2 regions of the Streptomyces siamensis genome follow, and region 2 is predicted to be linked to the other one. Evidence: riboswitches for the same ligand, from Rfam matches in the RefSeq annotation. Region 2 holds a riboswitch; the other holds the start of a gene.

Region 1 (4,406 bases), on a different contig from region 2:
AGAACCGCGCCCACGATCCTGCATCTCGACATGGATGCCTTCTTCGCCTCGGCGGAACAGGCGTCCAAGCCGAGTCTGCGCGGAAAAGCGGTCGTCGTGGGCGGGCTCGGACCGCGCGGAGTCGTCGCCACCGCGTCGTACGAGGCCCGGGTGTTCGGCGTCCACTCGGCGATGCCCATGGCCCAGGCTCGCCGCCTCGCACCGAACGCCGCGTATCTCGTGCCCCGCTTCAGCCTCTACAAGGAGGTCAGCGAGCAGGTGATGGCGCTGCTGCGGGCCCTGTCGCCCCTGGTGGAGCCGCTGAGCCTGGACGAAGCCTTCGTGGACCTGGAAGCGGGGGGCGCCGCCTGGGACGAGGGCTCGGCGCGGCTCGCCGGGGTGAAGCTGCGCGCGGACATCCGTGCCGTCACGGGACTCACGGGATCGGTGGGCCTCGCCGCGTCCAAGATGCTCGCGAAGATCGCCTCTGAGCAGGCCAAGCCCGACGGACTGGTCCTGATAGAGCCCGGCACCGAGCGCGCGCTCCTGGGGCCGATGTCGGTGCGGACGCTGCCCGGCGTGGGTCCCGCCACCGGGGACCATCTGCGGCGGGCGGGGATCACCACGGTCGAGGAGATCGCCGAGGCGGGTGAGGACGAGCTCGTGCGACTGCTGGGGAAGGCGCACGGACACGCGCTCCACGCGATGGCGCTGGCGCACGACGAGCGGCCCGTGGTCGCCGAGCGGGAGACGAAGTCCGTCTCGGTCGAGGACACCTATGACGTGGACATCCACGACCGGATGCGGGTCGGTCTGGAGGTGCAGCGGCTCGCCGACCGCTGTGTGCAGCGGCTGCGCGGGGCGGGGCTGTCGGGGCGGACCATCGTCCTGAAGGTGCGGAGGTACGACTTCTCGACACTCACCCGGTCCGAGACGCTGCGGGGGCCCACGGACGATCCGGCGGTCGTGCGGGAGGCCGCCGCGCGGCTCCTGGAGGCCGTGGACACGACCGGTGGGGTGCGGCTGCTGGGGGTCGGAGTCTCCGGGCTCGCGGACTACACGCAGGAGGACCTTTTCGCGCAGGCGCAGGCCCGTGCCACGGCGGAGGAGCCCCCCGGCCAGGAGCACCCCGCCGACGAGGAGTCGCGCGATTCCGGGGCGTCACCGGAGGCGCCCGCCGAGCGCCGGTGGCCCGCCGGGCACGATGTGCGGCATGCCGAGCACGGGCACGGCTGGGTCCAGGGCAGTGGCCTGGGGCGGGTCACGGTGCGGTTCGAGACGCCCTACTCCGTGCCGGGGCGGGTCAAGACGTTCCGGACCGACGACCCCGAGCTGGAGCCGGCCGATCCGCTGCCCCTGGTCGTTGCGGTGGATTCCCCGGACGCGTTGGAGCATCCGGGTCAGGGCTCGTCCGAGCCCGCGACCTTGCCGAAGTCACGGTCCGGCGGAGGCGGGGAGGGGGCCGCCACGTCGAGTCCGTAGTGGTGGTAGAGCTGGAGCTCCTGCTCGGGCGAGAGGTGCCGGCCCACGCCGAAGTCGGGAGCGTCCTTGATCAGGGCCCGGTCGAAGGGGATGCGCAGGGCCCCTTCCACGAGTTCACTGGGCTCCAGGGGCACGAAAGCGTCCCTGCTGAAGAGGCCTGTGCGTATGGCCGCCCACTCCGGTACACCGGTCGCGTCGTCGAGGTACACCTCGTCGATCGTGCCGATCTTGGTGCCATTGCGGTCGAACGCCTTGCGGCCGATCAGGTTGCGCGGATCGATGTCGGTCTGCACGGGCCCTCCACTTGGTCGCAACTCATCCGTAAGCACTACAAAAGAGCAGATTCAGGCAGGCGGCCACTCGAAGGATCGTGTCTTGTCCTCGCTGGTAGGCTGACAGCGGCTGCTGACCCCGTGCGGGAGAGTCCTCCAGACTTCATCGGAGGCGCCGAAGGAGCAAATCCTCCCCGGAATCTCTCAGGCACACGTACCGCACGGACGAGGTCACTCTGGAAAGCAGGGCGGTCGCCGATGGCCTCCGCCCTCACCGACGGTGAAAACCGGCACGTCGGACGGGCCGGTGAAGCTCTCAGGTTGAGATGACAGAGGGGGAGGCCGTCGGGGTACCCGTGCCGGGGTGCCCCTCGAAGGTCGCGTCAGACCAGGAGGCCTCCGCAATGACCGCCCACCGCATTCCGCTCTCCGAGCTCGAACAGGGAATCCCCTTTGAGCAGCGCCACATCGGGCCCGACCTCGAGGCCAGGGCCAAGATGCTCGCCCACGTCGGATACGGCTCGCTCGACGATCTGACGGCCGCCGCGGTGCCGGACGTGATCAAGAATGCCGAGGCGCTGAAGCTTCCCGGCGCGCGTACCGAGGCGGAGGTCCTCGCCGAGCTGCGTTCCCTCGCGGACCGCAACGAGGTGCTCGGTTCGATGATCGGCCTCGGCTACTACGGCACGTTCACGCCGCCGGTGATCCTGCGCAATGTCATGGAGAACCCGGCCTGGTACACCGCGTACACGCCTTACCAGCCGGAGATCTCGCAGGGCCGCCTGGAGGCGCTCCTCAACTTCCAGACCGTGGTCGCCGAGCTGACCGGGCTGCCGACCTCGGGCGCCTCGCTGCTCGACGAGGGCACCGCCGCCGCGGAGGCGATGGCGCTGTCCCGGCGCATGGGCAAGAACAAGAACGGCCTCTTCCTGGTCGACGCGGACGCCCTGCCGCAGACCATCGCCGTCATCGAGACTCGCGCCGAGCCGACCGGCGTCGAGGTCGTCGTCGCCGACCTCAGCGAGGGCATCCCGGCCGAGATCGCCGAGCGCGACATCAACGGCGTGCTGCTCCAGTACCCCGGCGCCTCCGGTGCCGTACGCGACATCAAGGCGGTCGTCGACCAGGCCCACGAGCTCGGCGCCGTGGTCACCGTGGCCGCCGACCTCCTCGCCCTGACCGTGCTCACCTCGCCGGGCGAGCTCGGCGCCGACATCGCCGTAGGTACGACGCAGCGCTTCGGTGTGCCGATGGGCTTCGGCGGTCCGCACGCCGGCTACATGGCGGTGCAGGAGAAGTTCGCCCGCAGCCTGCCCGGTCGCCTGGTCGGAGTGTCCGTGGACGCCGACGGACACAAGGCGTACCGCCTCGCCCTGCAGACGCGCGAGCAGCACATCCGCCGGGAGAAGGCCACCAGCAACATCTGCACTGCTCAGGTGCTGCTCGCCGTGATGGCCGGCATGTACGCCGTCTACCACGGTCCGGACGGTCTGCGGACCATCGCGCGACGCACCCACCGGTACGCCACCGTGCTCGCCGCGGGTCTGACGGCGGGCGGGGTCGAGGTCGTGCACGGCGCGTACTTCGACACGCTGACCGTGCGGGTCCCGGGCCGGGCCGCTGAGATCGTCGCCGCCGCCCGCGAGCACGGCGTCAACCTCCACCAGGCGGACGCCGACCACGTGTCGATCTCCTGTGACGAGACCACCACGCGTCGCGAGCTCGGCGCCGTGTGGACCGCGTTCGGTGTCGAGGGCGACGTCGAGGCACTCGACGCCACGGCCGAGGACACCCTGCCGGCCGCGCTGCTGCGCACCGACGACTACCTCACCCACCCGGTGTTCCACCAGCACCGCTCCGAGACCGCGATGCTGCGCTACCTGCGCAAGCTGTCCGACCGCGACTACGCGCTCGACCGCGGCATGATCCCGCTGGGCTCCTGCACGATGAAGCTCAACGCGACCACGGAGATGGAGCCGGTCACCTGGCCCGAGTTCGGCCAGCTGCACCCCTTCGTCCCGGCCGAGCAGGCTCAGGGCTACCTCACGCTGATCACGGAGCTGGAGGAGCGGCTCGCCGAGGTCACCGGGTACGACAAGGTCTCGCTCCAGCCCAACGCCGGTTCGCAGGGCGAGCTGGCCGGTCTGCTGGCCGTCCGCGGCTACCACCGGGCCAACGGCGACGAGCAGCGCACCGTCTGCCTCATCCCGTCCTCCGCGCACGGCACCAACGCCGCGAGCGCCGTGATGGCCGGCATGAAGGTCGTGGTCGTCAAGACCGCGGACGACGGCGAGGTCGACGTCGAGGACCTGCGTGCCAAGATCGAGCAGTACCGCGACGAACTCGCCGTACTGATGATCACGTACCCCTCGACGCACGGAGTGTTCGAGGAGCACGTCGCCGACATCTGCGCGCAGGTCCACGAGGCCGGCGGTCAGGTCTACGTCGACGGTGCCAACCTCAACGCGCTGGTGGGTCTGGCCAAGCCGGGGCACTTCGGCGGTGACGTCTCGCACCTCAACCTGCACAAGACGTTCTGCATCCCGCACGGCGGTGGCGGCCCGGGCGTCGGCCCGGTCGGGGTGCGCGCGCACCTGGCGCCGTACCTGCCCAACCACCCCCTGCAGCCCGCGGCCGGTCCGGAGACCGGTGTGGGCCCGATCTCGGCCGCTC
Region 2 (4,406 bases):
AGCTCGGCGTCGACGGCGGCGGCGACGTCCGGGTCCAGTTCGTGAAGGGGCGTGTTCAGAAGCGACATGCGGTGACTCCTCAGCCGGCGGTGAAAGCGGTGTACTCGTCCGCGGACATGAGGTCCTCCGGCTCGTCCGTGACGCGTACCTTGAACAGCCAGCCGCCCTCGAAGGGGGCGGAGTTCACCAGCGACGGGTCGTCCACCACGTCCTGGTTGGCCTCGACGACCTCGCCGGTGACCGGCGCGTAGAGGTCGCTGACCGACTTGGTCGACTCCAGCTCGCCGCAGGACTCGCCCGCGGTCACCGTGTCACCGACCTCCGGAAGCTGGGCGTAGACGACGTCGCCGAGCGCGTTGGCCGCGAACTCGGTGATGCCGACCGTCGAGACGCCGTCCTCGGCGACCGACAGCCACTCGTGCTCCTTGCTGTAGCGCAGCTGCTGGGGGTTGCTCATGGCCTGAATTCTCCTGTACGCGGGGGACTGCTGATGTCGGGGGTACCCCGTGCCCGGACGAAGCCGGAAACCCGGGGGAGGGGTGGTCATGGGATACGAGACGGCACGCCGGGGCACAGGTCACGCACCAACGCGCGCGGGTACCCCCGCGGCGCTCGCTCGGTCCGCTTCCTACCGGTGCCCATGGCGCCCGTCGCGCGCCCGGTGCCTACTTCTGGCGCTTGTAGAACGGCAGGGCCACGACCTCGTACGGCTCGTGGCTGCCCCGGATGTCCACGCCGACCCCGGCGGACCCGGGCGCCGCGTGCGCGGCGTCGACGTACGCGATCGCGATCGGCTTGCCCAGCGTCGGGGAGGGGGCGCCCGAGGTGACCTCGCCGATCACCGTGCCGTCGGCGACGACGGTGTACCCGGCGCGCGGTACGCGACGGCCCTCGGCGATCAGGCCGACGAGCACCCGCGGAGGGTTCTTCTCGGCCCGCTCGGCGGCGGCCTCCAGGGCCTTGCGTCCCACGAAGTCGCCCTCCTTCTCGAACTTCACGACCCGCCCGAGCCCGGCGTCGAAGGGCGTCAGCGAGGTGGTCAGCTCGTGCCCGTACAGCGGCATGCCGGCCTCCAGGCGCAGCGTGTCGCGGCAGGACAGGCCGCAGGGGACGAGGCCGACGGGGGCGCCCGCCTCGGTCAGTGCCTGCCACAGCCGCTCGGCGTCCGCGGGTGCCACGAACAGCTCGAAGCCGTCCTCACCGGTGTAGCCGGTGCGGGCGATGAGCGCCGGGACGCCGGCCACGGTGCCCGGCAGGCCCGCGTAGTACTTCAGGCCGTCCAGGTCCGCGTCGGTGAGCGACTTGAGGATGCCGGGGGACTCGGGGCCCTGTACGGCGATCAGGGCGTACGCGTCGCGGTCGTCGCGGACCTCGGCGTCGAACCCGTCCGCACGCCCGGTGAGCGCGTCGAGGACCACCTGGGCGTTGGAGGCGTTGGCGACGACCATGTACTCGGTCTCGGCGAGCCGGTAGACGATCAGGTCGTCGAGGATGCCGCCGTCCTCCTGGCAGATCATCGTGTAGCGCGCGCGGCCGACGCCGACGGAGGCGATGTTGCCGACCAGGGCGTAGTTCAGCAGGGCGGCGGCCTGCGGCCCGGTGACGGTGATCTCGCCCATGTGCGAGAGGTCGAACAGGCCGGCCTTCGTGCGGACGGCGAGGTGCTCGTCGCGCTCGGAGCCGTACCGCAGGGGCATGTCCCAGCCTGCGAAGTCGGTCATCGTCGCGCCGAGCGAGCGATGCAGGGCATCGAGCGCGGTGTGACGGGGTGCGTTGCTGCTCATCGGTGGGGCTCCCAAGGCATGACGGCGAGGTCGTTCCTCCCCATCTGTCATCGGAACCTGAGAGGTTCGCCACGACCCCACGAAACGGTGGTCATGACTTGCACCTTGGGTGGAGCCACTGGTCAGCGGCCCGCTTTTCAGATGTGCCTCGCCCGCGCGGTAACGGGGCCTGAGAGATTCAAGGGAGGGACTTGCTCCTTCGGCGCCCGGGGACTAGTACCCCAGGACTCTCCCGCGCGGATTCAAGCGGCCGGTATGCAGTTGGCGCGCACATCATTGCACGCGCCGTCCGATCGGGGCAGTCCGCATCTGTAACCGGCCTGTGGCAGTCCGAGTACGGAAACGAGAGAGACCACGCATTACCTTCTCTTTACACTCGACGGGGATGGGACTCCACACCCAAGGGGAGGACGATCACGGTGAACAGGACCACGGCGTACGCGACGACCTCGGGCATTGCCCTGCCCAAGCAGCCCGGCGCCCCGGCCCGGGAGGCGTGCGGCCCGCTCCCGGCGGCCGTCGTCCGCGACCTCAGGGCCCGCGCCGGGCACAGCCCGCACGGCCTGCTCTTCGGGGCGTCCGACGTCGTGGTGGTCACGGGGCTGCCCGGCAGCGGCAAGTCGACCCTGATGCGCCGTGCCGTCAAGGGCCCGCGCATCGACTCCCAGGACACGCGTGACCGCTGGGACGCCAGGATGGCCCGATGGCTGCCGTACGCGGTCTACCGCCCCTTCGTCCGCCTTGCGCACTACGCGGGGCTGCGTCGCACGCTGCGCTCCGGCGCCGGCGTCGTGGTGCACGACTGCGGCACACAGGCCTGGGTGCGCCGCTGGCTGGCCCGCGAGGCCCGGCGCCGGGGCGGCTCGCTGCACCTGCTGCTGCTCGACGTCCCGCCCGGCACGGCGCTCCGGGGCCAGCACGACCGGGGTCGCGGTGTCTCGCGCTACGCCTTCGCTCGGCATCGCGGAGCCGTGGCCCGGCTGCTGCGCGCCGTGGAGAAGGGCGACCTGCCCGAGGGCTGCGGCTCGGCGGTGCTCATCGACCGCGAGGCCGCGGACGTGCTGCGCCGGATCGACTTCGACGGCCGGGCCGTCACCGGCGCCCACTAATCTTTCCAGCCGGAACAGTGGTTCGAAGCAGGCGGTAGACAGATGGACTTCCCGGCACAGGCGCACCCCCATCCGCACGGCGGATGGCCCGGCAACGAGCTGGAGGAGGTGCTGTCCGCCTCGCTCGGCGTGCCCTCGGCCGGTGCCCGCATCGTCGAGGTCCTCGGCCGCAGCTTCGTCTGGGTGCCCCTGCCGAGCGGCGGCGGTCCGCACAGCGGCCCCCTCGACCTGCCGACGCTGGAGATCGAGGGCCAGGCGTACGTCCCCGTGTTCAGCTCCGAGGAGCAGTTCCGCCAGGTCACCGGCGGTCATCTGTCGTACACGATCGCGCCCGCCGTCGAGTTCGCCCGGGGCCTGCCGCCCCAGGTCGGCATCGCGGTCAACCCGGACGGCGTGGTCGGCGTACCCCTGCCGCCCGTCGCGGTCGCCGAGCTGTGCCGGGCGGGGCGGACCCCGCTGGACGGGCCGGCCGGCGGCGGCCGGGTGCGGCTGTTCGAGCCCGACTGGCAGGACGACCCGGTGGACTTCCTGTCCGCCGCGTCGGCCGAGTTCGCCGGGACCGGCGTCGTGCTCAGCGCCCGCCGCTGCCTGGCCAGCATCGAGGGCGGCGACCCGGTGATGTTCATCGGCGTCGAGCTCTCCCAGTGGGAGGGCGACGCCCGCACCCTCCCGCTCGACGCGCTGGGCCGTGCCCTCGGCCGGGTCCCGGTCGGCCACGCCGTGAACCTGGTTCTCCTGGACGTCGCCCAGGACCCGGTGGGCGACTGGATGCGCGCCCAGGTGCGGCCCTTCTACCAGCGCGAGTACTGACCCCGGCACCAGCGTGAGCGGTGACACCACGGAGACCCGTGACGCCGTGCGTCAAGTCGCTGTCAGGATCGCCGCTTAAGCTGGTTTCATGGCTCGGTCGAGGTGTTGACGCAGGTTCGTCACCGGTGGCTCGGGCGTATTGGATGAGTTCGTCGTGAATTGTTCGCGAAGGGGCGGTTGAGGGTGAGCGCGTCGGGCACGGCCGCGGCCGGGCAGGTCGAGCACATGCTGCGCCAGGTGACCCCCGGGCGCTACGACGCCTACGAGGCGCTCCTTCGCGCGCTCGCGACCCCGTCGTCCGGTCAGGTCTGGATGCTCCTGTGGCACGGCCAGGCCGGGTCCCCGGACGCCCAGTACGGGAACATGGAGGTGGACGGCTTCGGGTACGCCCCGTGCGTCACCTCCGCCCAGGAGCTCTCGGCCAGCGGCTGGAACCGCTCGTACGAGGTGGTCGACGGCCTCGACGTCGCCCGCACCCTCTACCCCGACCATTTCGGCCTCTGGCTCAATCCGCACGCGCCCGGCGGCGGCCTGGGCATCCCCTGGCTGGACCTGCGGCGCATCGCCGCGGGCCTGGAGCGGCAGCCCGCCGGACCGCTTCGGCTGTCCGAACCGGGCATCGAGATCCCGCAGTTCTACGCCCTGCTCACGCAGAACGCGCACCGCACCTCCGCCGTGCGGTCGCTGCGCCGCGCCTGGGTTC

What was found. Region 2 has a riboswitch for glycine ahead of gcvT (glycine cleavage system aminomethyltransferase GcvT). Riboswitches for the same ligand answer to the same signal wherever they lie in the genome.
Region 1: it holds a riboswitch for glycine, as region 2 does, so the genes downstream of both, gcvP (aminomethyl-transferring glycine dehydrogenase) here and gcvT (glycine cleavage system aminomethyltransferase GcvT) in region 2, are expected to answer to the same signal.

Annotation. Positions count from the first base shown of each region.
Region 1 covers NZ_BAABKB010000045.1:307,391-311,796, reverse strand. Annotated here, with positions in the region: gene ABEB03_RS41560 (DNA polymerase IV) at 1-1,461, shown strand, start outside; gene ABEB03_RS41555 (PRC-barrel domain-containing protein) at 1,380-1,754, opposite strand; glycine riboswitch at 1,868-1,963, shown strand; gene gcvP (aminomethyl-transferring glycine dehydrogenase) at 2,138-4,406, shown strand, end outside.
Region 2 covers NZ_BAABKB010000034.1:35,748-40,153, forward strand. Annotated here, with positions in the region: gene glyA (serine hydroxymethyltransferase) at 1-68, opposite strand, end outside; gene gcvH (glycine cleavage system protein GcvH) at 80-457, opposite strand; gene gcvT (glycine cleavage system aminomethyltransferase GcvT) at 666-1,784, opposite strand; glycine riboswitch at 1,819-1,931, opposite strand; glycine riboswitch at 1,932-2,029, opposite strand; gene ABEB03_RS35430 (AAA family ATPase) at 2,198-2,893, shown strand; gene ABEB03_RS35435 (enhanced serine sensitivity protein SseB) at 2,936-3,703, shown strand; gene ABEB03_RS35440 (enhanced serine sensitivity protein SseB C-terminal domain-containing protein) at 3,887-4,406, shown strand, end outside.